DNA from 2 places in the Lawsonibacter asaccharolyticus genome. Region 2 is predicted to be linked to the other one. Evidence: predicted binding sites of a transcription regulator. Region 2 holds the regulator's gene; the other holds the start of a gene.
The links. Region 2 encodes HrcA, which represses chaperone genes, less so after heat shock. Its sites were predicted from a motif close to TGTTAGCACTCNNNNNNNNNGAGTGCTAACA; they were not measured.
Positions count from the first base shown of each region.

Region 1 (15,668 bases), 320 kb from region 2:
CGCTCCAGCAGGGCCAGCTCCTCCCACGTATTGGGAGAGGTGGACAGGAGGGACTGAGCCTGCCCTTCCCCCAGCAGCCGGGCCAGAACGGAGCCGTAGGCGCTGTTCAGCACCTCCTGGACGGCGGAGAGGTAGTCGCTCTCCGCCTGACCGCAGACGGAGCTGTAACGGACATACTCCTGGGTGCAGGAGGCGGGGGAGCGCATATAGTCCAGGGAGCAGAAGTAGTACTCGGTGAGCAGCTCGTTGAAGCGGTCCGTCATCCTGGACAGCAGAGAGAGGACCGAGCGCTCTGAGGCATCCTCCTCCCGAACGGCGGTCAGAAGTGCCTGCCGGGCCGCATCAAAGCTGCTGGGGTCGGCGGGGCTCCAGTCCTGGGCCGAGGCGGGGACCGGCTCCGGGAAGTCCGGGAAGAACTCGGTCTCCCGGGCCAGGGCCGCCGGAGCGAGCAGCGAGACAGACAGAAGGAGGGAGAGCAGGAGTGGCAGAAGACGGCCGCACTTCATAGAGATGCCTCCAATACAGACGATTTCGGGCCCGGAAGCCTGTCTCCATCCTATCATATCCGGGGTGGAAAGACAAGCGCCAGGCCAAGGGGCAGAGCTGAAAAATACGCCGCGGAAGGGGAAAACAGCGTCAAAAAGGCCCGCTCCCGTATGAGAGATGTCACACGGGAGCGGGCCGGGGGCTGATGGTCCGGGGGCGGCTCAGACGGAGACCGGATCCATCTCAACGGTCAGCTGCTCCATCAGGTCCACCACGTCGGCGCCGGCGGGGGGCTGGGTCTGGGGCTGGGTGCTGGAGGCGGAGTAGGTGCCGTCCATCGTCACGGTGTAGGTGAAGCCGGGAATGGAGACGCCGGAGGCCTCGTCGATGACGGCGGGCGTGCTCATCTCCATGGTCATAGCCAGCTCTTTGCCCTTCATGGAGGCGTCCACGGACACAATGGCCCCCTCCTGGTCCGCCTTCATGGTCATGGAATAGCCGGTGACCTTGGAGTCGGAGGTGAACAGAGTAAAGGTGATGTCCATGTCCTCTGCCTGGGTGGTGGAGATATAAGTGGTCCCCTTCTGTTCCAGGGCACTGTCGGAGAACATGCTGTTATAAAGAGCCAGGAGATCACGAGTGGTCATGGAGGCGGAGGTGAGGGGGACCTCCCGCAGGATAAGGGCCAGAGAGTCGGCAAAGCTCATGTCCTGAGCGGCCCGGGCCATGAGCAGGAGGTCGGTGTAGTCCAGGCCGGTCTGGAGGGAGAGCTGGTCCATCATGGACTTCAGATCCATCTTAAACCACAGGCCGGTGACGCTGGGATCGGACATCTGGGTCAGTGCATCGGAGGAAAAGTAGAACAGGCCCTCCTCCAGGTCGCCCCGCAGTTCCAGGTCGATGGGATCGATCTGGGCGGATACCTCAGCATCAGGAGCGGACAGTTCCATATCCAGCTCTGTGCTGAACTGGAAAGCGGAGCTGTCGCTCTGGAGCATGGAGTAATCTCCCTGGATGCCGCCGGTCATGAGGGAGGAGAGCTCCATCTCCACTGCCAGACTGCCCTCCACCTTGCAGGTGCCGCCGGTCAGATCCCGGGTGTACTCCAGATACCGGTCCATCATGGCGTAGGTCTCGGAGTTGGCGGCCAGGATGGCATCTACGTCGTCGATGATGACAGTAGAAGTCTGGGCATCCCAGCCTACGTTGTACCCCAGGGCACCGGCCACCAGTCCCACGGGGACGTAGGTGCGGGAGGAGGCGGCGTCGATGAAGGGAGCGGCATCGGTGGTGATGGTGTCCGTCTCAGCGGCGTTCTCCTGCCCACGGGTCACAGTGAGCTCCTTCTGGTCGATGGTCAGGGTGATGGAGGTGTCATCCTTGGCCGCGGTGACACTGCGGGTGGCGGCGTCCCAGGTGATATCCCCCTGGGCGAAGCCCAGGGCGTCAAAGGTCTCCACCATGGGCAGGAAAGAACGGCCGTCCTTCAGCAGGGGGGCGGCGTCGGTAAAGGTGACGGCCTCCCCATTGACCAGGACGGAGAAATCCCCCTCCTGGGCTGCGGAGGCGGGCAGGCAGAGCGCCAGAAGAAGGGCGCCGGCGCACAGGGCGGTGCGGAACGCGCGGTTTAACATGACAGATCCACTCCTTAAAATTGACATGGGCCGCCAGGCGGCCCGAAAGCCGAGCTTTTTTCCGGTCTCAATATACCATATCCGGGGGGAAAAGACAAGGAGCGAGAGGGAGAAGGAAGAAAAAATCCGGCGCGGGCCCGCAGGTCCGCGCCGAAAAAAGGAGGAATAGGGGAGGAATCAGGCGTCGATGACCTCGCCGGTGAGCACCTCCCGGCTGTCCACGGTGAGCTGTCCATCCCGGCAGTCCACGGTGATGCGGGAGCCGGGCTCCACCTGGTCGGCAATGATCTTCTTGCTGATAAGGGTCTCCACCGTATGCTGGAGATAGCGGCGCAGGGGCCGGGCGCCGTAGATGGGGTCGTAGGCGCTGGCAATGATCTCCTCCTTGGCCGCGGGGGTGAGGACCACGGTGAGCTGTTTGTCCTCCAGCCGGCGGTTCAGGTCGGCGGCCATCAGATCGATGATATGGGTCACGTTGTCCTTTGTCAGGGGCTTGTAAAACACGATCTCATCCAGCCGGTTGAGAAACTCCGGGCGGAAGGACCGCTTGAGCAGATCGCTGACCTGCTCCCGGGCCTCCTGGCTGATCTCCCCCCGGCTGTCGATGCCGTCCAGCAGGAACTGGCTGCCCAGGTTGGAGGTAAGAATGATGATAGTGTTCTTGAAATCCACGGTGCGGCCTTGACTATCTGTAATACGACCGTCGTCCAATACTTGAAGTAATATATTGAATACGTCCGGGTGGGCCTTTTCCACCTCATCAAAGAGGATAACGGAGTAGGGTTTCCGCCGCACCGCTTCAGTGAGCTGGCCGCCTTCCTCATAGCCCACATATCCGGGAGGAGCCCCGATGAGCCGGGACACGGAGAATTTCTCCATATACTCGCTCATGTCGATGCGAACCAGGTTCTTCTCGCTGTCGAACAGGGCCTCAGCCAAGGTCTTGGCCAGTTCGGTCTTACCAACGCCGGTGGGGCCCAGGAACAGGAAGGAGCCAATGGGCTTGTTGGGGTCAGCGATGCCGGCCCGGCTGCGGAGGATGGCCTCGGACACCAGGCGTACCGCCTCGTCCTGGCCCACCACCCGCTGGTGGAGGATGTCCTCCAGGTGAAGCAGCTTCTCACGCTCCCCCTCCATGAGCCGGGAGACGGGGATTCCGGTCCACCGCTCGATGATGCGGGCGATCTCCTCCTCGGTGACCTTGTCCCGCAGCAGGGAACGCTGCCGCCCCTCATTGGCGATCTGCTCCTCCGCCTCCAGGGCCTTTTTCAGCTCGGGGATGCGGCCGTACTGGAGCTGGGCGGCCCGCTCCAGGTCGTACTCCCGCTGGGCCTTCTCCAGCTGGGCGTTGGCCTCCTCCAGCTCCTCCCTGAGCTTCTGGACCTTGCCAATGGCGTTCTTCTCGTTCTCCCACTGGGCTTTCTTGGCGTTGAACTCATCCCGCATGTCGGAGAGCTCCTTCTGGATCTCCGACAGATGCTCCTGGGACAGCTTATCTGTCTCTTTTTTCAGAGCGGCCTCCTCGATCTCGTGCTGGATGATCTTCCGCTGGATGACGTCCAGCTCGGTGGGCATGGAGTCGATCTCGGTGCGGATCATGGCGCAGGCCTCATCCACCAGATCGATAGCCTTGTCGGGGAGGAAGCGGTCAGTGATATAGCGGTTGGAGAGAGTGGCGGCGGCGATGATGGCCCCGTCGGTGATCTTGACGCCGTGATAGACCTCGTACCGCTCCTTCAGGCCGCGGAGGATGGCGATGGCATCCTCCACCGTGGGCTCATTCACCATGACAGGCTGGAAGCGGCGCTCCAGAGCGGCGTCCTTTTCAATATACTGCCGGTACTCGTTGAGGGTCGTGGCGCCGATACAGTGCAGCTCTCCCCGAGCCAGCATGGGCTTGAGGAGATTGCCCGCATCCATGGAGCCCTCCGTCTTGCCCGCCCCTACGATGGTGTGCAGCTCGTCGATAAAGAGGATGATACGCCCCTCGGACTTCTTCACCTCGTTGAGGACGGCCTTCAGCCGCTCCTCAAACTCGCCCCGGTACTTGGCCCCGGCGATGAGGCTGCCCATATCCAGGGAGAAGATGGTCTTGTCCTTCAAACTGTTGGGCACGTCTCCCTTCACGATCCGCTGGGCCAGTCCCTCGGCAATGGCGGTCTTACCCACGCCGGGCTCCCCGATAAGGACGGGATTGTTTTTGCTCTTGCGGGAGAGGATGCGGATGACATTGCGGATCTCGTCGTCCCGGCCGATGACCGGGTCCAGCTTGTTCTGGCGGGCCCGTTCCACCAAGTCGGTGCCGTACTTCTTCAGGGCGTCATAGGTCTCCTCAGGGTTGTCACTGGTGACCCGCTGGTTGCCCCGGACAGAGGTCAGGGCCTGCATCACTTTTTCCCGGGTGACGTTGTAGGTGCGGAACAGCTCCTTCAGGGCGCTGTTGGCACTGTCCAGCAGGCCCAGCAGGATGTGCTCCACAGAGATATACTCATCCTTCATGGACGCCGCGGCGGACTCGGCGGATTTCAGGGCACGGTCCACGTCCTGAGCCACATAGACCTTGTCCGCCTCCCGGCCTCCACCGGAGACCCGGGGCAGCTTCTCCACCTCGTGCTGGACGGCGGCCTGGAAGCTGGGGAGGGTCAGGCCCATATTGGTGAGCAGCTGGGGGATCAGCCCCTCGCCGTCCTGGACCAGCGCCATGAGCAGATGGGCCTGCTCGATCTGCTGGTGCCCGTACTCCAGGGCGATGTCTTGGGCGCCCTGAATGGCGGCCAACGATTTCTGGGTAAATTGATTCATATTCATAAAAGGAACACCTCCTAGATCCGATCTATATTGATTCTTAAACTTTAGCACTCGATAAACTTAACTGCTAAAATTAGTATAGAGCCATTGGACAAGATTTGCAAGTCTTTTTTCAAGTTTCCATACTTTTGTGTGCTGCGTCCTGCAGGGGCACACAAACTGAAAATTGAGTTTTGGAAGAAACGCGATTTGGAAAAGAGTCAGGCGGAGCCGGTACGCCGGCTCCGCCTGACCGCGGCTGGGGAGACCTCACTGGATCTGGATCTTGTGGCACTGGGGAAGGACCTCCTGCCGCTTGGGCAGAATGAGCTCCAGCACCCCGTCCTGATAGGAGGCCCGGATGGCGTCCTCCTGGATGCCGTCCAGGGTGAAGGACCGGGAGAAGCTGCCGGTGCGGCGCTCCCGGCAGATGTAGTTGTCGGCGGCGGTGCGGTCATCGGCCTGGTGCTTGGCGGAGATGGTGAGCACGCCGTCCTTTACATCCAGATCGATGTCCTCCTTGCGGAAGCCGGGCAGGTCGGCCTGGAGCAGGTAGTGGGCGCCCTCGTCCCGGATATCAGTGCTGAAGACCGGCGTGCGGCGGCCGCTCTCGCCGAACATGCTGCGCTCCAACTCGTCAAACAGATCCATCATGCTGCTGTTGCTGCGGCGGGTGTAGGGGATCATATACATAAGTCAAAACTCCTTTCGGTCCCGGGCGGAGCATCCTCCGGCCCGGGCCTCTCTGAACTTTGGCTTTATTATAGTGAGGGATTATGAATTTTTTGTTACACAGATGTGTCACAAGTGTAAATATTAGCACTCAATAAATAAGAGTGCTAATATTTTGCAGAAAGGCTCCCCTTGTATTGGCGAAAAACGGGTGGTATAATTGTCATACAATTAAAATAAGGAGGGCACCCCATGAAGATATTAGTTTTTGGCCCCAGAGACCGCTATGACGTGTACCGGCCCCCATTTGCGGATGAGATGCCGGTGGAGCTGGTGTTCCGCCGCCCGGACCAGACCTATGTCCAGGCGGCCCAGGAAAATGCGGACGCGAGGATCATTTTTGTGGATGCCATCACGGATGTGGGTCCCGATGTGATGGACCAGCTTCCAGAGCTGAAGATGATCCACTCTGAGGGTGTAGGGTACAACTGCATCGACTGCCAGGCCGCCCGGGAGCGGGGGATCTATGTGTGCAACAATAAGGGGTGCAACGCGGAATCGGTGGCGGAGCACACCATCATGCTGATGCTGATGGCTCTGCGCTTCGGCATCCCTGGACACAACGCGGTCATCCAGGGGCAACAGATCCAGATGAAGCAGAAGGCCATCGCCGCCCACGCCCCCGGCCTGTTCCAGTGTGCGGTGGGGTTGGTGGGCTTTGGAGACACCGCCCAGGCCACCGCCCGGCGGCTGGCCAGCTTCGGCTGCAAGCTATACTATTACACCCGCCACCGCCGTCCGCCTCAGGTGGAGGAGGACTTTGGGGTGACCTATCTGCCTCTGGAGGAGCTGACCGCCCAGTGCGACATCATCTCGCTCCACTGCGCGGTCACCGACGAGACCCGGGAGATGGTGGATGGGGCCTTCCTGGCCCGGATGAAGCCCAACTCCATCTTGGTCAACTGCGGCCGGGGCGACCTGGTGGACAACCAGGCCCTGCGGAAGGCACTCATAGACGGGACCATCCGGGGCGCGGCGCTGGATACTATTTTCCCGGAGCCCACCCCCGGCGACCACCCTCTGGTGGACCTGCCGCCGGAGGTCAGAGATCGGGTGGTTTACAGCTCCCACCTGGGGGGCAGCTCCGGGGGGGCTTTTGCCAAGGCGCATCTGACCATGTGGACCAACGCCCGGCATATTTTGAACGGAGAGCGGCCCACCAACGTGGTCAACGGGCTGTAAGAGGGGGGGCGGCATTATGATCCGGGCTCTCCGTCCGGAGGATCTGGACCAGGTGATGCAGATCTGGCTGGACGCCAACCTGGAAGCCCACTGCTTTCTTCCTGAGAGCTATTGGTGCGACCATATGGAGGAGGTGCGGGCGGCGCTGCCCGCCGCCCAGGTGTTCGTCTATCAGGACTGGGAGGGGCTCCAGGGCTTTGCGGGACTGACCGGCGACTATCTGGCGGGGCTCTTCGTCCGGCGTGCCGCCCGGTCCAGGGGAATCGGGCGGGCGCTGCTGGAGCGGGCCAAGGAGGGGCGGGAGAGCCTGACACTCCACGTGTACCGGGAGAACAGCCCGGCGGTCCGCTTTTACCAGCGGGAGGGCTTTGCCATCCGGGCCGCGGAGCGGGAGGAGAACACCGGCCGGGAAGAGTACCATATGGAGTGGCACAGGGGAGGACAGCACCTTCCACCGCGGCGCGGGGAGCCTTGATCCGCTAAGACCCCGCTGCCCCGGGAGCAGGTACGTAGCTCCGCTTGACACCGGGCGTCCGGGGATGGTAAGATGGGGAAAAGCTGGCATGGGACGGGAGGAGAGCTTATGGCAGAGGAGCTGTTTGGCGGACAGGATGTGGGGGCCACGCCCTCTTATAAAGAACAGGCATACCGCCTGATCAAGGAGGCGATCCTCTTCAACCGGTTTCGGGTAGGGGCCATCTACTCCCAGGACGACATCTGCAAGGAGCTGGGCATCAGCCGAACCCCGGTGCGGGAGGCTCTGCTGGAGCTCCAGAAGGACGGCTATGTCTCCTTCTCCCGGGGCAAGGGGGTGCAGGTGGTGCCGGTGTCTGACCGGGACGCCCGGGACATCCTGGAGACCCGGATGTATATCGAGTGCATCAACGCGAAGCTGGCGGCGAACCGTGCTGCCCAGCGGGACCTTCAGGCCATGCGGGAGAGCCTGGACCGCCTCCGGGACCAGCTCTCCACCAGGGATGGGCAGCACCTGTACCGCCTGGACCACATCTTCCACCGGGCAGTGGCGGCGGCCACTCAGAACCGCCTGCTCTACCGGGAGTGCGAGCTGCTCCTGGACCACTATCTCCGGTTTGAGGTCAAGTCGGTGTATAACAACTCCATCGACGCCAAGATCGTCTTTGATGAGCATGTGGCCATCTGCGATGCCATCGCGGAAGGGAGCGCCGAGCGGGCAGAGCAGGCCATGGCCCGACACCTGACCAACTCCTACCGCCGCACCGTCAGCCGTTTCTGGGCGGAATAGTGGAAGAAAACATGGACGGCCGTGTCCCAGGAGGATGCGGCCGTTTGACTTGTCTGAATATGTAAATATATCCCATATAAAATGTTTTCAACCAGAGCTCGAAAAAGTTCTTGACATTGCCCCTAAAATATCTTATGATAAGGCCATAAAACAAGTGTATTGGAGAGCGAACAGAATAGCGGTTCTGCGCGCTCTCCTTTTTTAGAACTCAAGTAATATATTACATATTTAATAAAACAGGAAAAATGTAATATGTTGCAAGGGGAGGGCACAGGCAGGTTTGAGCAGCTGCGGTGGGCGGTATCTGTTCCGCATCCGGAGGCGGGGCGGCGCCGGCATCCGCTGCAAATAAACAAAAGGGAGAGAGAACCGTATGTTAATCGCAACATGGATCGTGACCTTTGTCATTATCGTGGGGATCGGTGTCTGGTCCGGCACCAAGATCAAAAGTGCCAACCAGTGGTCGGGCGGTGACAAGACCATGGGCCCCCTGACTCTGGGCTGTGTCTTTGCTGCCTGGCAGATTGGCGGCATGGCCGTGGTAGGGGCGGCTCAGAACGGCTACACCCTGGGCATCTCCGGGGCCTGGTACTCCATCGCCGGCTCCTTCTACTTCATCGCGCTGGCCCTGTTCGCCAAGCTGATCCGCAACAACATGCCCGGCGACTCGGTGCCCATCTATCTGCAAAAGCGCTTCGACACCAAGACCAGCCGCCTGTACTCCTACGCCTGGATCGTCTACGGCTTCCTGTACATCCCCTATCAGCTCAAGACCGTGGCTTCCATCATCCAGATCGCCATCCCCGGTCTGAACATCACGCTGGCCATGCTCATCGGCCTGACCATCGCCGTGATCTACACCAGCTTCTCCGGCATGCGGGGCATGTCCGCTGTGGGGCGCATCGTATGCTTCGGCATCTACATCCTGCTCATTGCCTTCGTGCTCATGACGCTGCCCAAGTTCGGCGGCTTCACCGTGATGCTCTCTGAACTTCCCGCAGAGTACTCCTCCATGGGCAATATGCCCACCCAGCGCATCATCGCCTGGATCCTGGGCGGCTGCCTGTCCACCGCAGTGATGCAGTCCGTGCTCCAGCCCCTGCTGGCCGCAAAGAGCGCTTCCGCCGCCCGCACCGGCTCTATCCTGGGCTATGTGCTGGCTGCCCCCATCTGCCTGCTCACCGCCACCTGCGGCATCTTTGCCAAGGCGTCCGGTGCGGACCTGGGCGACGGTGCCACCGCATTTGCCTACTCCATCAAGACCTTCAGCAATCCGGCTTTCGCTGGGATCATTTTTGCCTTTGCCACCATGATCATCGCGGCTACCATGGCCACCATGATGCTGGCCACAGGCACCATCATTACCAATGTCTATAAAAACGACATCAATCCCAACGTGGACGACGCCAAGCTGCTGAAGCTGTCCAAGATCATCACCTTCGTCTTTGCCTACCTGACTCTGATCCCTGCGGTCATCATGCCCAGCGCCGCCCTCACCAACCTGTTCCTCACCCTGCAGCACGTGGCCGCCGCCCCGGTGAGCTTCGCCATCCTGGTGGGCCTGACCTGGAAGCGCTGCACCCGGCAGGGGGCCTTCTGGGCCATGGCCAGCGGCATGGTGGTAGGTGTGGCCTGGATGCTGCTGGGCCTGACCGACACACTGGAGGCGGTCTACCCCACAGTGCTGGTCAGCTATACAGTGGGTGTTGTGGTATCTCTGGCGACCAGTAAAAAGATGCATGGTTTGGCGAAGGAATAATAGAATCCGAACAAGACTCGATGAAAACACTGTCCGGCGCGGCCGGGAAGGGAAGCGGATCAAGTATGAGTGAAGCAAAGAAGCAGCAGTACATGTGGCCCTCGCGGTGGAGCAAGCCCTCCGCCCACGGGGACTGCGGAGCGGTCAGCTGCAACAATATCTATGCCACCCGGGCGGGGTTGGAGATGCTGCGGGCCGGAGGGAACGCCTTTGACGCCGCCGTGGCGGTCTCTCTGACCCTCTCTGTGGTGGAGCCCCACCACTCCGGCATCGGGGGCGGCTGTTTCAGCCTGCTGTACTCCCAGCGGGATCAGAAGGTCTTGGCGCTGGACGCCCGGGGCGTGGCTCCCGCCAAGGCGGGGGAGGACCTGTTCCTCAAGGATGGAGAGGTCCAGGACGAGTGGAAGGACCTGGGGGGCCAGTCGGTAGCCATTCCGGGGCTGCTGAGAGCCATGGAAACCATGCTGCGGGAGTACGGCACTATGACGCTGGCGCAGGCGGCGGCTCCCGCCATCCGCTGTGCCCGGGAGGGCTTCGGCACCAGTTATACCGGAGAGCTCACCATGGAGGACGACTCGGTCCGGCGGAAGCTGGATCTTTCACCCCAGTTCCGGCGGCTGTATCTGAAGCCGGACGGGAGCCGCTACCGCTTCGGTGAGAAGCAGGTGAACTCTGAGCTGGCCGGCCTGCTGGAGCTGGTGGCGGCGGAGGGGGCGGACGCCTTTTACACCGGGCCGGTGGCCCGGAAAATGGTGGAGCAGATCAACCAGCGGGGCGGGTGCTTTACCCTGGAGGACCTGAGCCGATATCAGCCCAAGTACCGTACCCCGGTGAAGACCACCTACCGGGGGCTGGAGGTGGCGGCCTTCGCGCCGCCCAGCGGCGGATGCGCCGTGGTGGAGATGCTGAACATTCTGGAGCACAGCGATCTGGCCGCCATGGGACACAACACCGCCGCCTCCATCCATGCCATCGCGGAGGCCATGAAGCTGGGCTTTGCGGACCGAAGCGTGGCTCTGGGCGATCCCGACTTCGTCCAGGTGGACGTGGAGCGGCTGACCAGCAAGGCCCATGCGGCGGAGCGGTATGCCCTCTCATCACCGGAGACGGCGGGGGAATACGCTCCGGCGGAGGGGATCGAGGCCAAGGAGTACCCAGGAAACACCTCTCACTTTGCAGTGATGGACCGCTTTGGGAACGCGGTCTCCCAGACCCAGACTGTACGGGACTGGTTCGGCTGCGGGATCGTGGTGGACGGCTGCGGCTTTGTGCTCAACAACGCCATGTCCGACTTCAGCGCCAAGCCGGGCGCACTCACCAGCCAGGGACTGACCTATGGAAGCGCCAACAGCATCCAGGGGGGGAAGACGCCTCTGTCCTCCATGGCCCCCAGCATGGTGTTCAAGGACGGACGGCCCTATCTGGCCATCGGCGCGGCGGGCGGTCCCCGGATTATCACCGGAACCCTCCAGGGGATCGTCAATGCGGTGGACTTTGGGATGCTGCCGGAGCAGCTGGTCCGCCAGCCCTACCTCAACTGCCTGACCCGGGAGCAGGGACTGGAGCTGGAGTTCGGGATCTCAGAGGACACCATCCGGCTTCTGGAACAGAAGGGGCACCGGCCGGTGCGGGTCCCGGTGGACCAGGCCATGAGCACCATGCTCAACAGCGTCATGTATGTGGACGGGGAGTACCACGCTGCCGGCACCCAGCGGGTGGACGGCTGCGGCGGAGCCCTTCTCTCTGACGGGCATATGGTGCTGGACGGGATCAGTCAGGAGGATTGAGCGGCCTGCCTGAAGCATCAAAAAGCGAAAAGAGAAAAATGGTCAGCAGAATTTCTGCTGACCATTTTTTGATATTGGGAACCAATAAAGAGAAGGGACGGTGCGTACCGGGGCCAGAACCTGGCACAGGGGACTCACTGTGCAGAGGGCTCTCCGATCTGGACATGGGGCAGGGCCAGACAGGGATTTTGCAGCGTAGTCCACACCTCGCGGTCCTCTACCACGCAGAGGGTGGTGGAAACGGTGGTGGCGGGGACGCCCTCGTGGGGATGACGGCAGATACAGTTCGGCTCGTTGGTGTGGTCTGACATGATGCGGTAGAGATCCTGGAACCGGAGGGAGCCGTAGCGCTCTTCTACCATCTGGGCAATGCGGTCATAGCGCTTGTGAGTGGAGGGGTAGTTCTCCTCTGGGGGATTGAAATGGCTGAGCTGGTCACTGACCACGTGGTTGGTGCGGAAGAGGACCCCCCTGCCCTCATCCTTTTCCACATAGATCTCGTCGGAGGTCATCTCGATGACATAGGCCTCTGTGGGGTCGGCGGCAATGACGTTCAGGCCGTTCATACGGGGGGCGGTGCGGCAGAACTCCACCGCTTGGGCGGCGGTCCTGCAGGAGGAGAGGAGGACCCGCACATTGAGGAAGATATCGGCCTCCTCCACCCGGTCGATGCGGGTGGGGTCCTTCTCTGTCCAGAAGCCGGTGGTGGTCACAGCCAGACCATGGCTGTTGATGCCTACAGCGGGATAGGTGAGGATACCGGCCCCACCCACCTCGATGATCTCCTGGCCGTCGGGGTAGATGTGGCGGACCAGAGCCTGCTCCATGGGCATGCCCATATCCCGGTTCTTGATGATGTAGGTGCAGCCGTCAGCGGCAGCCTGTCCCCGGACACAGAGCATGCTGCATTCCTGCGTGATGTGACGGAAGGACTCACAGAGGAAATAGGCGGGGATGTTCAGCAGCAGGATGTCGTCAAGGGGCAGACCGCTGCCTTGGGCGATGCCCTGGAGCTCCTCGTACATCTCAGGCCGCTGCTCCTGGAAGAAACGGAGGTTTTGGTTCACAAAGGCCTGATAGGCCTGGAGGTCCACCTTCTCCTGCTCCAGCTTCCGGTGGACGGAAGCCAGGTTGCGGCGGATGGCATCAGAGAGCTCCTGCCCCTGCTGGACGCCCTGCTCGAAGGGCGTGCCGCTCACTTGGCAATAGGCGTGCTGATATTGGGAATTCATACAGAAATACCTCCTTAAGACTGAGACTGTCCGCACAGCAGGCAGCTGCAGATATGTCCGTTCTGCGTGATGTCCCTGGCTTCCGGGACGGCAGAGGCACACTCTGCCATGGCGGCAAAGCATCTGGGGTGGAAGGGGCAGCCGCTGGGGACGGCGATGGGGCTGGGCAGGTCGCCCTGAAGGATGATGCGTTCCGGCTGCCGTGTGGGGTCTGGCAGGGGGACGGCGGAGAGGAGAGCCTGGGTATAGGGGTGGGTGGGGTGGGCAAAGAGCTCCTGCTTCTCCGCATATTCCACCACTTTGCCCAGGTACATGACCGCCACATGGGTGGAGATGTGCTGTACCACACGCAGATCATGGGAGACGAAGACCAGCGCGATGCCCAGCTTTTGCTGCAGGTGCATGAGCAGGTTGATGATCTGGGCCTGGATCGACACATCCAGGGCGGAGACGCACTCGTCACAGACGATCAGCTTGGGACTGACGGACAGGGCGCGGGCAATACAAAGCCGCTGGCGCTGGCCGCCGGAAAACTCATGGGGGAATTTCCGCATGCTGTCCTGGGACAGTCCCACCAGATCCAGCAGCTCCTCCGCGCGCTTCATGGCGGCCTCCCGGCTGCCCAGCTTGTGGATCAGAAAAGGCTCAGCGAGGATATCGGAGACCCGCTGGCGGGGATTGAGGGAGGCATAGGGATCTTGAAAGATGATCTGGATATCCCGGCGCATCCGGCGCAGGCTCTCCTTGTCGGCACTGGTCAGATCCTGACCCTGAAAAAGGACCGTGCCCTCGGTGGGCTCGATGAGCCGCATCATGGTGCGGGCCAGGGTAGATTTCCCGCAGCCGGACTCCCCGACGATGCCCAGGGTCTCCCCCTCCCGAATGACCAGGGAGACGTCGTCTACGGCTTTGACGTACTGGGCGGCCTTGGAGAAGACCCCTTTGCGTACCGGAAACCATTTTTTCAGGTGGTCGGCCTGGAGCAGGATCGGGCGTTCAGACATGATCGCTCCCCCCTTCCTCGTCCCACTGGGGCGTATATTTCCAGCACTGGACGGTGTGTTCCCCATCCAGGGTCAGGAGGGGAGGCTGTTTCTGGGTGCAGATCTTCCGGCAGCAGGCACAGCGGTTGTGAAAGGCACAGCCCTCCGGCATGTGATAGATACTGGGGACCGACCCTTCGATGGTGGCCAGGTCCCCCTGGCTGTCATCCATGTGCGGGATGGAGCGGAGCAGTCCCTCCGTATAGGGGTGAAGAGGGTGCTGGAAGATGGTGCGCACATCAGCTTTTTCCACGATGTGGCCGCAGTACATCACTGCCACAGTATCCACCATAGAGGCCACGACGCCCAGGTCGTGGGTGATAAGAATGATGGAGGTGCCCAGCTTTTCGTTTATGGACCGGAGCAGGTCCAGGATCTGGGCCTGGATAGTTACATCCAGGGCGGTGGTGGGCTCATCCGCGATGAGCAGCTCCGGGTCGCATAGAAGAGCGATGGCGATCATGACGCGCTGGCGCATGCCGCCGGACAGCTCAAAGGGATATTGCTTCAGTCGGGTCTCCGGGCTGGGGATGCCCACGGTGCGCAGCATCTCGATAGACATCTCGTTGGCCTGGGCTTGGGAGACCTTCTTGTGGAGGCGGACCACCTCTCCAAGCTGGTCTCCAATGGGAAACAGGGGGTCCAGGCTGACCATGGGCTCCTGAAAGATCATGGAGATCTGGTTGCCCCGGACCCTGCACATCTGGCGCTCGGTCTTGGTGAGCAGCTCTTCCCCGTTGAGGCGGATGCTCCCGGTGATCTGAGCGGGCGGGGTGGGCAGCAGGCGTATGATGCTCTTGGAAGTGACACTTTTGCCCGAGCCGGACTCCCCCACCAGACCCAGTTTCTCCCCTTTTTTCAAGGAGAAGCTGACGTGGTTCACCGCAGCGGCGGAGCCGTATTTGGTCTTGAATCTGACGCTGAGATCTTGTACGCAAAGCATAGGTTCATTCTGCATAACTGAGCTCCCCCCTTATACATCCAGTTTGGGATCCAGGTAATCCCGCAGCCAGTCGCCCAGCAGATTGACGCCCAGCACGGTCAGCGTGATGCACAGACCGGGGAAGATACACTGCCAGGGGTCGGTGAGAATGTTGTCACGGGCTTCGCTGAGCATCCGCCCCCAGGTGGGGATGGTGATAGGGACACCGTAGCCCAGGAAGCTGAGGGAGGCCTCGATCAGTACGATCTTGGCCATCTCCAGGGTGGCGATAACGATGACAGGGCTGATGATATTGGGCAGGATATGTTTGAAAATGATGCGGGCATCGGTGCCGCCGGCAGCGCGTATGGCCTCAATATACTCCATCTCCTTGATGCCCAGGATCTCGCCGCGGACCAGGCGGGCGTATCGCACCCAGCTGGTGATGCCGGCGATCAAAATGACATTGCCCAGGCTGGAGCCCAGCACTGCCGCGATAAACAGGGCCAGCAGCGTGAAGGGGAAGCAGAGCTGGATGTCCACCAGGCGCATGATGACCGCGTCCACCCATTTGCCGTAGTAGCCGGCCAGGCTGCCCAGGACCACGCCCACGATGCCGCCTACTACGGTGCCGGCCAGAGCTACGATCAGGGTGACGCGGGCGCCGTACAGCAGACGGGAGAGAATGTCGCGGCCCAGCTGGTCAGTGCCCAGCAGATGGCCGGCCACAGGGTCAGCGCCCCAGATGGGGTCCTTCAGCTTGATCATGACGTCCTGAGCCAGCGGGTCATAAGGCGCCAGGAGCGGGGCAAAGATGGCACAGATGATGATGAGAAGCAC
Region 1 covers NZ_CP091870.1:2,480,034-2,495,701, reverse strand. Annotated here, with positions in the region: gene L9O85_RS11970 (S-layer homology domain-containing protein) at 1-506, opposite strand, end outside; gene L9O85_RS11965 (copper amine oxidase N-terminal domain-containing protein) at 708-2,120, opposite strand; gene clpB (ATP-dependent chaperone ClpB) at 2,298-4,928, opposite strand; gene L9O85_RS11955 (Hsp20/alpha crystallin family protein) at 5,178-5,600, opposite strand; gene L9O85_RS11950 (2-hydroxyacid dehydrogenase) at 5,832-6,821, shown strand; gene L9O85_RS11945 (GNAT family N-acetyltransferase) at 6,838-7,296, shown strand; gene L9O85_RS11940 (GntR family transcriptional regulator) at 7,405-8,085, shown strand; gene L9O85_RS11935 (sodium:solute symporter family protein) at 8,459-9,844, shown strand; gene ggt (gamma-glutamyltransferase) at 9,910-11,631, shown strand; gene L9O85_RS11925 (C45 family autoproteolytic acyltransferase/hydolase) at 11,766-12,863, opposite strand; gene L9O85_RS11920 (ABC transporter ATP-binding protein) at 12,878-13,867, opposite strand; gene L9O85_RS11915 (ABC transporter ATP-binding protein) at 13,860-14,864, opposite strand; gene L9O85_RS11910 (ABC transporter permease) at 14,880-15,668, opposite strand, start outside.
Region 1: the regulator HrcA is predicted to act here: its motif matches at 5,722-5,752, upstream of L9O85_RS11955 (Hsp20/alpha crystallin family protein).

Region 2 (15,668 bases):
TGGGTCTGGATGAGTTCCACGCCGAGCTGCTGCCCGGAGACAAAGTGGACCAGGTGGAGCGCCTGCTGGCCCAGAAGCAGCCCAAGGAAAATCTTGTTTTTGTGGGGGACGGCATCAACGATGCCCCCGTCCTCTCCCGGGCGGACATCGGTGTGGCTATGGGAGCGCTGGGCTCTGATGCGGCCATCGAGGCGGCGGACATCGTGCTTATGGACGATGACCTCTCCAAGCTGGCCCAGGCGGTGCGCATCGCCCGCAAGACCCTGTCCATCGTCCGTCAGAACATCGTCTTCGCCCTGGCGGTGAAGGGGCTGGTGCTGGTCCTGTCCGCTCTGGGCTATGTGGGCATGTGGTGGGCCGTCTTCGCCGACGTGGGCGTCTCGGTCCTGGCCATCCTCAACGCCAGCCGGATGCTGCGGGCAAAATGACAAAGGTCCCTTTTAAGACTAAAAAACCAGGTGCCGCCCCCGGGGCGGCACCTGGTTTTCTCACGTCTGCGTCTCATCCTTGTACCGGTCGATGGGCACCAGCCCCCGGAAAAAATCGTCGTACTGGGCGTTCAGCACGGTCCTCAGGGCAATCAGGTCGCTGACGAACAGATTTCTCCGCCCGGTCTCGATCTGGGAATAGGCGGACTGGAGCATGGGCCTGCCAAGCTGTGCCATCCTGGCGCACACATCCTCCTGGGTCAGCCCCCGGGCCTCCCGCAGTTTCCGCAGGTTCCCGCCGATGCTGAGTTCCTGTATCAGCTTTGCCATAATCGCTCCTTTCAAATTATTGCTATTGCGATTTTCTCGATCACAGCAAATGCTATGGCGCAATGATCACTATCTGGCGATAATTATATTTTTGCCCAATAAAAGCCCCCTGTCCCGAGGGGGAACAGGGGGCCGCCGTCCACTTATTTGCCGCAGAAGTCCTTGGCGACCTCCACGATATGCTCCGCGCTCAGGCCGAACTGCTTGAGCAGGTCGGCGGCGGGGCCGGAGTGTCCGAACTCGTCGTTGACACCGATGCGGCGCACCAGGGTGGGGCACTTCTCGCTGAGCAGGGCGCACACCGCCTCACCCAGGCCGCCGATGACGGAGTGCTCCTCGCAGGTGATGATCTTTCCGCACTCCTGGGCCGCCTTCAGCACCAGCTCCTCGTCCAGAGGCTTGATGGTGGCCATGTTGATGATCCGGGCGCTGATCCCGGCTTCCTTCAGGGCCTTGCCCGCCTCCAGCGCCTCATAGGAGAGCAGGCCGGTAGCGATGATAGCCACGTCGGAGCCGTCCATGAGCACCTCGCCCTTGCCGATCTGGAAGGTGAAGCCATCCTCCTCGTGGAACACCGGCACGGCGGAGCGGCCGAAGCGCATGTATACGGGGCCCTCATGCTCATAGGCCGCCTTCACCATGGCCCGGGCCTCCACGTCGTCGGAGGGGGACATGACCACCATGCCGGGGATGGTGCGCATCAGGGCGAAGTCCTCACAGCACTGGTGGGAGGCCCCGTCCTCGCCCACGGAGATGCCGCCGTGGGTGGCACCGATCTTCACATTCAGGTGGGGGTAGCCGATGGAGTTGCGCACCTGCTCAAAGGCGCGGCCGGCGGCAAACATGGCGAAGCTGGAGGCAAAGGGGACCAGTCCCATGGCGGCGGCGCCGGCGGCAGCAGACATCATATCCGCCTCGGCGATGCCGCAGTTAAAGTGGCGGTCGGGGAACGCCTTCTTGAATACGGCGGTCTTGGTGGCGCCGGCCAGGTCGGCGTCGAACACGATCAGGTCGGGATGGGAGGCGCCCAGCTCAGCCAGCGCGCTGCCATAGCTGTCCCGGGTCGCGATCTTCTTCACATCTGCCATCTTACATCCCCTCCACTTCTGCCAGGCGGGCTTTCAGCTCGTCCATGGCGGTCTTGTACTCCTCGTCGTTGGGGGCCTTACCGTGCCAGCCTGCCACGTCCTCCATGAAGGAGACCCCCTTGCCCTTGATGGTGGTCATGATGATGGCGAAGGGGACGCCCTTAGTGGCTCTGGCCTCGTCAAAGGCGGACTCCATCTGCTCGAAGTCGTGGCCGTCGATCTCCCGGACCTGGAAGCCGAAAGCCCGCAGCTTCTCCGGGATGGGGTAGGGGCTCATCACGTCGGTGATCTTCCCGTCGATCTGCAGGTTGTTATTGTCGATGATGACGCACAGGTTGTCCAGCTTATACTGGTGGGCAAACATGAAGGCCTCCCAGGGCTGGCCCTCCTCGATCTCGCCGTCACCCAGCAGGGTGTAGATCCGGCAGTCCTTCCCCTGGTACTTGGCGGCCAGGGCCATGCCGGCGGCGGCGGACACGCCCTGGCCCAGGGAGCCGGTGGACATGTCCACGCCGGGGGTCTCGTTCATGTTGGGGTGTCCCTGGAGGCGGCTGCCGATGTGGCGCAGGGTCTTCAGCTCCTCCCAGGGGAAGAAGCCCTTCAGGGCCAGGGCGGCGTACAGGCCGGGGGCGGTGTGTCCCTTGGAAAGGACGAAGCGGTCCCGCTCCTCCCACTTGGGGTCGGCGGGGTCCACCTTCATCTCCCGGAAGTACAGATAGGTAAACAGGTCCGAGGCGGACAGGCTTCCGCCGGGATGGCCGGATTTGGCGCCATAGGTGGATTCGATGACGCCCATGCGCACCTTGCAGGCGTTGGCCATCAGTTGCTTTTTCTCACTGGCTGTCATGACGTTCTCCTTCTTCTTCGATTTCCGGTCGCAGGTCCTTCTCTCTCTTCCCGCGGCCGGAGCGTTTCTATGCGTATTATAAAACAGTCCTTCCAAAAGTGCAAGGGACCGTCCGCTTACTTTCCATGAAACGATGGGATGGACCCATGCATAAAAAAGAAAAGAGGCTCCCTGTTCCCAAAGGGGGAGACAGGGAGCCTCAGTTTGCCGAAAAAAGCCTCGCAGAGTTCGCGCCTGCGCGCGGCAGACTGCATCTTTCTCGAAAAAGCGGCTTTGCCGCTTTTTCGACCGTCTCATGCCATCGCCAGCCCGGAGTAAGGGGTGTCCATGGGGATGGTCACGTCCAGGCCTGGGATGGTGATGCTCTCCCCGGCGGCGTCACAGTAGTAGATGTCCAGGGAAGAGGGCTCCCCCTTCTCCGGGTCCACAAAGTTGTACTGGAGGGTATGCTGGATGCTGTCCAGGATGGTGGCCGCCAGCTCCCCCGCGTCATACACGTGGAACTCCTCCTTCTGGGGGTCCGGCGGACCGGTAAAGATGGAGCAGGTGTCGGCAAAAGACACCGTCATGCCGCCCGGACCGCTGGTGATCTCGTCCGCCAGATCCAGGTTCCAGCCGGTGAGCTCCGCCATACCGGCGATCATGGCCTCCGCGGGCACCAGGCCCTGCTCGTCCAGCTCCCCTTCATAGGTCATAGGGTATTCCTGAAATGTCCCATCCATGCCGATGTACAGGGTGTACTCTGTCCCCTGGGGCTGGGCCTGGCTCCCGCCGGCCGAGCCGTCCGCCTGTTGACTGGAACTGCCGGCGGAGGACTGGGAGCCTGCCGGCTCCTGGGCGGAGGTGCCGGGGTCCGGGCTCCCGGACGCGCTCCCTGTCGGCGTCTCGCCTCCGACGCAGGCGGCCAGACTAAACAGCAGGGCTCCGGCACAAAATACAGATACTAGCTTTTTCATCGTTTCCTCCTTTTCCACGATGGCCTTGGGTCTCTCACTCCGCTCTGGAGTGATTGGGGCTATCATAGCCACATCCGCCTCCGCCGTCAAGGAATTTTCCCCAACCTTCACACTTTGGTCACGGAATCTTTACCGCCCGGTCAAAAAAGCCCGCTCTCTGACCGGAGGAATATTTTATCAAATGGACGAATTTGGGAAAAGGGGCGAGGCAGTGCCATGCCTTCTCCCCTGGAGGGGAAGGACTGGGGCGCTTTTCTGTCAGGCCGGAGCAGGCGGGATTTCTTGACTTTCCGCAGAAGTGGGCATATTATGAAAAATACTTGATCGTCAGGGGGAAATCAGAACTATGTTTCACTATCTGGACAATGCCGCCACCACACAGACCCGGCCGGAGGCCGCTCAGGCGGCTGTGACCGCCATGACGGAGGAGTGGGGCAACCCATCCTCCCGGTACGCCTTCGGCCAGGAGGCGTCGGGACGGCTGAAGGAGCATCGGGCACAAGTGGCCGCCGGCCTGGGCTGCCGCCCGGAGGAAGTGTACTTCCTCTCCTGCGGCACTGAGGGGGACAACTGGGCCATTGCCGCCGCAGTGGAGAAGAACCGGCGGAAAGGAAAACACATCATCACCACCGCCATCGAACACGCCGCGGTGCTGGAGCCCATCCGGGAGCTGGAACGGCAGGGCTATGAGGTCACCTGGCTCCAGCCGGACCAGCAAGGGATCATCACGGCAGAGCAGGTGGAGGCGGCCCTGCGCCCGGACACCATCCTGGTGGCCATGATGCTGGTGAACAACGAGCTGGGCACCGTCCTCCCGGTGGCCGAGACCGCCCGCGCCATCCGTGCGGCCCGCTGCCCCGCCCTGCTCCACTGTGACGCGGTCCAGGGCTTTCTGAAGGTCCCCTTCACCCCGGAGGAGCTGGGGGTGGACACCCTGGCGGTGAGCGGGCACAAGGTCCACGCTCCCAAGGGCATCGGGGCCCTGTATATCCGCCGGGGGCTGAGGCTGCCGCCGCTGATCCGGGGGGGCGGACAGGAGGAGGGACTGCGCTCCGGCACGGAGCCCACGGCCCAGACCGCCGCCTTTGCCGCCGCGGTGGAGGCGGGGCGGGCCAGCCTGGAGCGGGACCTGGCCCACATGCGGGAACTGAAGGACTACGCCGCCCGCACCCTGCGGGAGCAGGTGCCGGGGCTGGAGCTGATCGGGGCGGGGACCGCCCCACACATCCTCCCTGTCACCCTGCCCGGCTACAAGAGCGAGGTGGTGCTCCGCTTCCTCAGCGACAGGGGGATCTATGTCTCCTCCGGCTCCGCCTGCCACAAGGGCAAGCCCAGCCATGTGTACGCGGCCCTGAAGCTGCCCAAACCCCAGCTGGACGGCATACTGCGGATCAGCTTCTCCTACGACACCGCCCGGGAGGACGTGGACGCCCTGGTCCAGGGGCTGAAGGAGGCTCAGGCCCAGCTGTTCACCAGTTTGTCCTGAGGGGAGCGTCAGACACAGAAGAAAACAAATAAAGAATAAAGGAGTGGAGCGGGATGACACCGGACCTGCGGATCACGGTCCTGATGGAAAATACGGCCCGGGAGGGGCTGGAGGCGGAGCACGGCCTGTCCTTCTTCCTGGAGTACCGGGGCAGGCGCTTTCTGCTGGATGCGGGCTCCTCCGGCCGGTTTGCGGACAATGCCCAAAAGCTGGGGGTGGACTTGGATGGGGTAGAACTGGCGGCTCTGTCCCACGGACACTACGACCATGCCGACGGCCTGCGGGCCTTTTTTGCCCTCAATGACAGGGCCCCGGTGTATATACGGCCCCAGGCGGGGGAGGCTTACTACTCCAAGTCGGGAGGCTCCCCCAGATTTGTGGGCATCCATCGGGAGATCTGGGAGGGCTTCCGGGACCGCTTCGTGCCGGTGGATGGGCTGTACCCCCTCTGCCCCGGGGCCTGGCTGGCGCCGGAGACCGTCCGGGGCGGGCCCTTTGCCAGCCGGGAGCCCAATCTGCTGCGCAAGGTGGGGGAGGACCGGTTCCTGCCCGACGACTTTTCCCACGAGCAGTCCATGGTGCTGGAGACCGGGCGGGGGCTGGTGGTGCTCAACTCCTGCTGCCATGGGGGTGTGGTAAACATCGTGAAGGGCGTGCTGGACCAGTTCCCGGGACAGCGGGTGTATGCCCTGCTGGGCGGCCTGCATATGCTCAGTCCTGGGGCCAATGCGCTCAACTGTCCCCCGGACTATGTCCGCCAGGTGGCCGCCGCGCTGCTGGAGCTGGGTGTGGAGCACCTGTGGACGGGGCACTGCACTGGTCCTGCCGCCTTTGCACTGCTGAAGGAGGAGCTGGGGGACCGGGTGGAGCCCCTCACCGGCGGAATGCGGCTGGGTATTTAAGGAGCGGGATATCGTCCATGTTTGGACGGACTCATTAGCAATTTCAGAAGCCCTCTGCAAAAAACAGATCGCAGAGGGCTTCTTCCGTTTGTTCAAAATAAATTCATAAAGTAACTATTGACAATTTGGAGGTCCGGTGGTACTCTATCGTTAGCACTCAGGGAATATGAGTGCTAAAATTAGAAAAACACCGAGGTGAGCGTGCAATGGAACTGACCGACCGGAAAAAGCGGGTCCTGCGGGCCATCGTGGAGACCTATATCAACACCGCCGAGCCGGTGGGCTCCAAGGCCATCGCCCAGCTGGCTGGATTGGATGTGTCCGCCGCCACCATTCGCAATGAGATGGCAGACCTGACCGAGATGGGGCTGCTGGAACAGCCTCACACCTCCGCCGGGCGGGTCCCCTCCGCCGCAGGTTACCGTTTGTATGTCAACGAGTTGATGGGGCAGCACCAGCTGACCCTTCAGGAGACGGAGCGGATCAACAGAGCGCTGAACCTGAAGATGGAGGAGCTGGACCGGGTCATCGACCAGGCCGGCAAGGTCCTCTCCCAGATCAGCGACTACCCGGTGTTCTCCATCGCGGCCGGCCCAGAGCGGGTGACAGTGAAGCGGTACGATCTGCTGATGGTGGAGAAGGGCGCTTTCATCGTGGTGGTGATGACCGACACCAGCGTGGTGAAAAACAAGATCATCCGGGTGCCGGGAGAGCTGTCCGAGACTCAGCTCCAGCTGCTCTCCGCCGTGCTCAACAGCTCCTTTGTGGGGCTGGAACTGGCTGAGATGCTGGAGGCACTGGAAAAGATGGAGGCCCACTCCGCCCCAGGTGCCTTTGAGATGATCTCCCTGGTGGTGGACTTTGCCATGGAGATCCTGGAGGAGCAGAGCCGCAAGACAGTACACACCGCCGGGATCACCCACCTGCTGGAGCACCCGGAGTATCACAGCCTGGACAAGGCTAAGCCGCTGATGACCTATCTTTCAGAGGAGTCGGAGGCATCCAAGCTGCCGGTCGCCCTGGACGGCGGCAGGAACATGAACATCCTTATCGGCCCGGAAAATGTGAACGAGGCCCTGAAGGACACCAGCGTGGTGATGGCCAGCTATGACATCGGCGACAACATGCGGGGCGTCATTGGTGTGGTGGGCCCCACCCGTATGGATTATGCAAAGGTGACCGCCCGCCTGTCCTACTTCGCCGACAGCCTGACCCGGATGTTCGGCAAGGGAGAGCTCCCCTCCGGAGAAGGAGACGGGGACGGGCAGGCGCAGGAATAGGAGGAAAGGATAGCCCATGAGTCAGAAAGAAAAGAACAAGACGCCCCCCGAGCTGGACGATCAGCTGGAGGAGGCGGCCGCGAAGGAAGCGGCTGAGGAGCCGGCCGAAGCGGAGGCCGGGGCCACCGACCCTCTGATGGATGAGCTGGAGGCGCTGAAGGACCAGGCGGCCCGGCAGGAGGAGAAATATCTCCGGCTGGCGGCGGAGTACGACAACTTCCGCAAGCGGACTGCCAAGGAGAAGGAGGCCATCTGGAACGACGCCAAGGCGGACGCCGCGCTGGCATTCCTCCCGGTGTACGACAATCTGGAACGGGCCCTGAAGCAGGAGACTGCAGACGAGGCGTATAAAAAGGGCGTGGAGATGACCATGAACCAGCTGAAGACTGTGCTGGAAAAGCTGGGCATCACCGAGATCGAGGCCCTGGGACAGCCCTTTGACCCCACCCTTCACAACGCGGTAATGCACATTGAAGATGAGAATTTTGGAGAAAATACCGTGGCCGAGGTGTTCCAGGCCGGCTTCAGGCTGGGAGACAAGGTGGTCCGCTTTGCCATGGTGAAGGTCGCCAACTGACGGAAAACAGAATGGAGGAGACAGCTCAGTGAGAGATCCCATGATCCGGAAAAAAGCCTGCCGGCAGTGCCTCTGCCTGGACCCGGCCGTCTACGCCCTGTTTCTGACGGCCAGCATGTGCTTCCTGTTCTCTTTTGTCTTTTATCTGCTCTCTTTCATCTTTTGACCTTGTAAATACAAATCTTTTCATATTGGAGGAACGAAATTATGTCCAAGATCATTGGTATCGACTTAGGTACGACAAACAGCTGTGTGGCTGTCATGGAGGGCGGCGAGGCCGTCGTCATCCCCAACGCGGAGGGCAACCGCACCACCCCCTCTGTAGTGGCATTTTCCAAGGACGGCGAGCGTATGGTGGGCCAGGTGGCCAAGCGCCAGGCCATCACCAACCCCGACCGCACCATCATCTCCATCAAGCGTGAGATGGGCTCTGACTACAAGGTGAGCATCGACGGCAAGAAGTACACCCCTCAGGAGATCAGCGCCATGATCCTTCAGAAGCTGAAGGCGGACGCCGAGGCCTATCTGGGTGAGACCGTCTCTGAGGCGGTCATCACCGTCCCCGCGTACTTTACCGACGCCCAGCGCCAGGCCACCAAGGATGCGGGCAAGATCGCCGGCCTGGATGTGAAGCGGATCATCAACGAGCCCACCGCCGCGGCCCTGGCCTACGGCGTGGACAAGGAGGAGTCCCAGAAGGTCATGGTCTACGACCTGGGCGGCGGCACCTTCGACGTATCCATCCTGGACATCGATGACGGCGTCATCGAGGTGCTGGCCACCGCCGGCAACAACCGCCTGGGCGGCGATGACTTCGACAAGTGTGTCATGGACTGGATGGCCGCCGAGTTCAAGAAGACCGAGGGCATCGACCTCACCGGCGACAAAGTGGCGATGCAGCGCCTGAAGGAGGCCGCCGAGAAGGCTAAGATCGAGCTTTCCGGCGTCACCTCCACCAGCATCAACCTGCCCTATATCACCGCCGACGCCACCGGCCCCAAGCATCTGGACCTGACCCTGAGCCGGGCCAAGTTCGACCAGCTCACTGCCCACCTGGTGGAGGCCACCGCCGGCCCTGTCCGTCAGGCCATGAACGACGCCGGCCTGTCTGGCAGTGACATCCACAAGGTGCTGATGGTGGGCGGCTCCAGCCGTATCCCCGCCGTGCAGGAGATGGTGAAGAAGCTCACCGGCAAGGAGGGCTTCAAGGGCATCAATCCCGACGAGTGCGTGGCCATGGGCGCGGCCCTTCAGGGCGGTGTGTTCACCGGCGACGTAAAGGACCTGCTGCTGCTGGACGTCACCCCCCTGTCCCTTGGCATTGAGACCATGGGCGGCGTGATGACCAAGCTGATTGAGCGCAACACCACCATCCCGGTCAAGAAGAGCCAGATCTTCACCACCGCCGCCGACAACCAGACCTCCGTGGAGGTCCACGTGCTCCAGGGCGAGCGTGAGATGGCCCAGTACAACAAGACCCTGGGCCGCTTCCACCTGGACGGCATCGCCCCCGCCCGCCGGGGCGTGCCGCAGATCGAGGTCACCTTCGACATCGACGCCAACGGTATCGTGAACGTGTCCGCCAAGGATCTGGGAACCGGCAAGGAGCAGCACATCACCATCACATCCTCCACCAACATGTCCAAGGACGACATCGACAAGGCCGTGCGGGAGGCGGAGCAGTTCGCCGCCGAGGACAAGAAACAGCGGGAGGCGGCCGACATCCGCAACCAGGCGGACCAGATGGTGTTCCAGACGGAAAAGACCCTGGAGGACATGGGCGACAAGATCCCCGCGTCCGACAGGAACAGCGTGGAGAGCGCACTGAACCACCTGAAGGAGACCCAGAAGGGCAGCGACGTGGAGGCCATCAAGGCGGCTACCGAGGAGCTGACGAAGGCGTTCTACGCCGTCAGCGAGAAGCTGTATCAGCAGAACGGCGGTCAGGCCGGCCCCGGCCCGGACATGGGCGGCGCCAATTTCGGCGGCCAGGCGGGCGGCAGCGGCGCCGGACCCGACGTGGTGGACGCCGACTATGAGGTCGTGGACGACGACAAGAAATAAAAACGTTCATGGTCCGCGCGGGCGGGGCATCGCCCCGCCTGCGCGCCCTTGCGTTTCCATAAGAGGGAAGAGCGAAGTGTGGCGAGTGAAGAGATGAGCACCCCGTTTCACTGGGGAGGCAGGAGCTCATCTCCACCTTCCCAGCTCCGTTTTTCACTCTGAATAGAGGTGATACTATGCCAGAACAGAAGCGAGACTACTATGAGGTCCTGGGCGTGAGCAAAGGTGCCTCTGACGAAGAGATCAAAAAGGCCTACCGGAAGCTGGCCAAAAAATACCACCCGGATATGAACCCGGGGGACAAAGAAGCGGAGTCCAGGTTCAAAGAGGTCAACGAGGCCTACGAGATCCTGTCCAACAAGGAGAAGCGGGCCCGGTATGACCAGTTTGGCCACGCCGGGGTGGACCCCAACTACGGCGCTGGCGGGGGCGGCTTCACTGGAGACTTTGGAGACATTGACCTGGGCGACCTGTTCGGCTCCTTCTTCGGCGGCTTCGGCGGAGGGGGCTTCGGGTCCTCCGCTGGCCGGCGCAATGGCCCCCAGAAGGGAGAGAGCCTGCGGGCCAGCCTCACCATCACCTTTGAGGAGGCCGCCTTCGGCTGCGAGAAGGAGATCAACCTGAACCGCACCGAGGAGTGTGACGCCTGCCACGGCTCCGGCTGTGAGTCAGGAACCACAGCGGAGATCTGCCCTGACTGCCGGGGCACCGGGACCGTCCGCATCCAGCGGGGGGCGGGCGGCTTTGCCTTCACCAGTACGGCGCCCTGCTCCAAGTGCCGGGGGACCGGCAAGATCATCCACAGCCCCTGCAAGGCCTGCGGGGGGGCGGGCAGCGTGAGGAAGCAGAAGCGCATCGCTGTGACCATCCCCGCCGGCATCGATGACGGCCAGGCTGTCTCTCTGCGCGGACAGGGGAATGCAGGCAAGAACGGCGGTCCTGCCGGCGATTTGATCGTAGGCGTCCATATCCAGCCCCATCCCCAGTTCCAGCGGGACGGGACCACGGTGCTGTATGAGCAGCCCATCTCCTTCTACCAGGCGGCCATGGGGGCTGAGCTGGAGATCCCCACCATTGACGGAAAGGTAAAGTACAACCTGCCCGCCGGCACTCAGACCGGCACCACCTTCCGGCTGAGAGGAAAGGGCATCCCGGAGCTTCGGGGCCGCGGGCGGGGCGATCAGTACGTCACCGTCCGGGTGGCGGTGCCCACTGGGTTGAATGGAGAGCAGAAGGAGGCCCTGAGGGCCTTCGCCGCCGCTATGGGAGAGATCCCTGCGCAGGAGGAGGAAGAGGGGCTCAAGGGCTTCTTTGACAAGCGGAAACGGAAAAAATAGGTTCGGATCTTAATCGGCGAGTCCGGGGCGGCCGTACAGGGCCGCCCCGGACCCCTGTTGCCGGGAGCTTTGCGGGGCGCACATCGTGCGCCCCGTATTTTTTGACCCAGCCTCGTTCTTCCTCTGCGGGGCGCATGTCCTTCTGTTTCCTTTTCTCCGCCCCTTCTGTATATGTTTTTCTCCACAAGGGGAAATTTTATGTTATAATAGAAAAAACGTGATCTCATTCAGCTTGCCAGCGCCATCCCTGCCTGGGGGCCGGCACCCATCTCAGCTCTGCTGTCCACGGAAGGGAGACCCATATGACAAACGATGCATCGCTCTGCTATGTGGTGGGGGCCATGCCCCTGGACCCCGGTTTCATCCTCACGCCTGTCCCTGGCGACTTGGTCATTGCGGCCGACAAGGGCTATGAGACCCTGTCCCGGCTGGGCGTCCACCCCGGCCTTGTAGTAGGGGATTTCGACTCGCTGGGCTCCGTCCCAGACCATCCCCAGGTCCTCCGCCTCCCCAGGATCAAGGACGAGACGGACACCGGCTTCGCCCTGCGCCAGGGGCTGAAACGGGGATACCGGCGCTTTGTGCTGCTGGGCTGTCTGGGCGGGCGTCTGGACCACACGGTGGCCAATCTTCAGCTGCTCTCCTGGCTCTCCGCCCAAGGGGCCCAGGGCGTTCTGCTGGGAGAAGGCGAGGCGGCAGCCGTGGTCACTGAAGGGACGCTCTCCTTCCCCGCCTCCATGGAGGGCTTCGTCTCCGTGTTCTGCGCCGGCGGTACTGCCCGGGGCGTCACCCTGGAGGGTCTGAAATACCCCCTGGACCACGCGGAGCTCACCAGCGACTTCCCCCTGGGGGTCAGCAATGAGTTCGTGGGCCTGCCCGCCCGGATCTCCGTGGAGGAGGGCTCCCTTTTGGTGGCCTGGGAGGACCGGGGGACCCTGGATGACCTGCTTCCCACCCTGTGGAGCGACTGAAAAGGAGCAATTTGCAATGAAATACTATTTTGTTATAAGGGAGGAGCTCCCCCATGCCTGACCAGAGCAGCGAGAAGGACCTGAGGCTGGCCGTGCTCATCGATGCGGACAACGCCTCCCGCACCGCCATGAAGGATGTGATGGCTGAGGTGGCCGTCTACGGCACCCCCACCATCAAGCGCATCTACGGCGACTGGACCAGTCCCAACATGTCCACCTGGAAGTCTATCCTGCTGGAGACCGCCATTACCCCCATCCAGCAGTACAGCTATACCACCGGAAAAAACGCCACCGACTCGGCCATGATCATCGACGCCATGGACATCCTCTACTCCGGCAACTGTGATGGCTTCGTCCTGGTGTCCAGCGACTCCGACTTCACCCGGCTGGCCACCCGCCTGCGGGAGGCGGGGATGAAGGTGTACGGCATGGGGGAGAAAAAAACGCCCAAGCCTTTCATCGTGGCCTGCGACAAATTTGTCTACATCGAGGTCATCCGGGCCGCGGCCCAGCAGGCGGCCCAGCAGGAGAAGGAATCCGTTCCCCAGAAGAGCTCCAAGAAGAGCAGCAAGAAGGCGGCCCAGCAGGCGGTTTCCGCTCCTGCCGCCAGCGCGGTGCCTCAGGACATGGTGGAGCTGATCGCCGACTCCCTAGAGAACTTGTGTGATGAGGACGGCTACACGCTGATGGGCAAGCTGAGCAATCTGCTGATGAAGAAGCAGCCCGACTTTGACCCCCGGAACTACGGCTTCTCCAAGCTGAGCAAGATGATCAAATCTCTGGACCGCTTCGAGGTGGATGTGCGCCAGGTGGGTGACAACAACACCGACATCTATGTGCGGGACAAGCAGGGAAAGGATAAATAAAAGGCCCTCTGTTCACAGATTCCACTTGTATTTTCCCCACGGCTGTGGTACATTATATTCTCCCCAGGTATTTGGAGGCGCAGATGGAGAGGAGGTGTTCCTGTGGCCGATTCCGTCAAAGTCGTGGCTAAAAACAGCAAAGCCTACCACGACTACTTCATTGAGGATAAATACGAAGCCGGGATCGAACTGGCAGGCACCGAGGTCAAGTCCATCCGTCTGGGCCATGTGAACCTGAAGGATTCCTTCTGCGTCGTCAAGGACGGAGAGATGTCCGTGATCGGGATGCACATCAGCCCCTATGAGAAGGGGAACATCTTCAACAAGGACCCCATGCGCCAGCGCCGCCTGCTGATGCACAAGCGGGAGATCCTGCGGCTGTTTGCCCGCATCAAGCAGGACGGCTACTCCCTGATCCCTCTGTCCATCTACTTCCGGGGCCCCCGGGTCAAGCTGGAGCTGGGGCTGGCAAAGGGCAAAAAGCTCTATGACAAGCGTGACTCCGCCGCAGCGCGGGACGCCAAGCGGGAGATGGACCGGGCTATCAAGAGCCGAAACCGATGACCCCCTCCGCGGGGATAAGAAAGGATATGATCCCAGTGAGCAATCCCATCATCACCATTGAAATGGAAAATGGCGGCGTTATCAAGGCGGAGCTCTACCCCGAGATCGCGCCCAACACCGTGAACAACTTCATCCACCTGATCCAGAAGGGATTTTATGACGGCCTGATCTTCCACCGGGTCATCCCTGGCTTCATGATCCAGGGCGGGTGCCCTGACGGCAGCGGCATGGGCGGCCCCGGCTGGCAGATCAAGGGGGAATTCACTCAAAACCGCTTCCCCAATGACCTGAAGCACGACCGGGGCGTCCTGTCCATGGCCCGGGCGATGGACCCCAACTCCGCCGGCAGCCAGTTCTTCATCATGGTGGAGCAGGCCCCGCATTTGGACGGCCAGTACGCCTCCTTCGGCAAGGTCATCGAGGGCATGGAGGTGGCCGACGCCATTGTCTCCGCCAAGCGGGACTGGAATGACAAGCCCCGTGACCCCCAGCGCATGAAGCGGGTCACGGTGGAGACCTTCGGTGTGGACTATCCCGAGCCGGAGAAGTGCTGATTTAATTTTAAGCCTGCGGGGCGGAATGCCCCGCAGGGTTAAAATATGAACTCCTCGCCCGGCGGCGCAGCCGCCATCCGAAGCGGAGCCCAGCGCAAGCGGGGCCGGTTCGGTGAGGAGGAGCAAGGGAGCCAGCGAAGCTTTCGCCGCCAGGCGGAAACGGAGCTGAGCAGACTTTGTGACGACGAGGGGGCGTACCGGTTTCGACGGGGACGCGGAAGCAGGAATAGCGGGCGGTGGCGCCTGACCACCTGAAAACGGGCAACTTATAAATTAAAGAACGATAACGATACCGTTCTCGCCGCTGCTTAAATAGCGGCCGTCTGACCCGGGAGGACCACGGCCCGGGAACAGGCGTCGTTTCGTGGTGCACGTGCGCCGGCAAAGCTTTGAACCGGCCATGAATGATGAAGCTCACCTGACCCGTCGGCGTGACGGCTTGCCGGCAGGAAAGGGAACTGGGAGAGCAAGACTCCCAAAATAACCGTCTGCGCCCGGAGAAGTTCCTGGGGAAGCGTTTTCGGACGGGAGTTCGACTCTCCCCGCCTCCACCACGTCGGAGCAAGCGTCATATCGCTTGCTCCGACTTTTTATGCTTCGCACGAAAAGTCAGAGCGCGCTCATTTTGCTGCTCCTCCTTTCCACCTGCGACCCGCTTCGCTGGGCTCGCAGGTGGTGGGCGGCCCTGCGGGCGGCTATTTTTCGTTTCTGGCAGAAATATTGGTTTTAACCGCTCTTTGCAAAAGAAAATGCGGCTTGTTTTGACAAGTCGCATTTTCTTTTGAGTTTCGCGCCCTTTAGTCGCTCCACCCTTCGTGACTTCAATGCCCGGGGGCGGCAAAGCCGCCCCCGGGCAACTCACCGCTTTGCACCGAATTCATGCGCCGGCCGGTTGGGCAGTCCTCCTGCCGCCGTTTCGGAATGCCAAACTATCGGTTTTACCCCTTCTCCATACAGCTCGCCGGCCTCCTTTGGGGGCTTTGCCGTCCACCGGCAAGCCGGCACTGGTCCTGCGGCCCCCGTCCTGTTGGGCTCGCGCTTCGATCCTGTGCTGTTTTTCAGGCCGATATCAGGCCCAGATCTCCCAGCCTCTCCTGAAGCACGGCATAGGCGGAGAGCATTTCCCGCACCGGCCCCTCGGGGAGATAGCCCAGCTGGATCAGGGAGATGGGGTGATATACCCTGCTCTGCACCTCCTGCGTCTCCAGCGAAATGGTATTGCAGATCAGATCCAGCCGTCCCTCTCCCTCTGTGGGCTCCAGGAAAAGGAAGAAATAGTCATGGATCAGCCCCTCCTCTGGGATCACGGCCTTTGGAGGCATAGTGACATCCACAACGCACCCATCCCAACTGTCCTGGATGGGAAGCTGCGCCAGCTCATGCATGGTCGTCCCATCAAAACAGATGGCAGTGATGGA
Region 2 covers NZ_CP091870.1:2,796,231-2,811,898, forward strand. Annotated here, with positions in the region: gene L9O85_RS13450 (heavy metal translocating P-type ATPase) at 1-428, shown strand, start outside; gene L9O85_RS13455 (helix-turn-helix domain-containing protein) at 489-758, opposite strand; gene L9O85_RS13460 (transketolase family protein) at 902-1,846, opposite strand; gene L9O85_RS13465 (transketolase) at 1,848-2,693, opposite strand; gene L9O85_RS13470 (hypothetical protein) at 2,987-3,649, opposite strand; gene L9O85_RS13475 (cysteine desulfurase family protein) at 3,996-5,135, shown strand; gene L9O85_RS13480 (MBL fold metallo-hydrolase) at 5,189-6,037, shown strand; gene hrcA (heat-inducible transcriptional repressor HrcA) at 6,244-7,317, shown strand; gene grpE (nucleotide exchange factor GrpE) at 7,334-7,894, shown strand; gene L9O85_RS13495 (hypothetical protein) at 7,923-8,060, shown strand; gene dnaK (molecular chaperone DnaK) at 8,102-9,958, shown strand; gene dnaJ (molecular chaperone DnaJ) at 10,135-11,295, shown strand; gene L9O85_RS13510 (thiamine diphosphokinase) at 11,598-12,266, shown strand; gene L9O85_RS13515 (NYN domain-containing protein) at 12,320-13,132, shown strand; gene smpB (SsrA-binding protein SmpB) at 13,235-13,696, shown strand; gene L9O85_RS13525 (peptidylprolyl isomerase) at 13,723-14,250, shown strand; RNA gene ssrA (transfer-messenger RNA) at 14,439-14,804, shown strand; gene L9O85_RS13535 (hypothetical protein) at 15,309-15,668, opposite strand, start outside.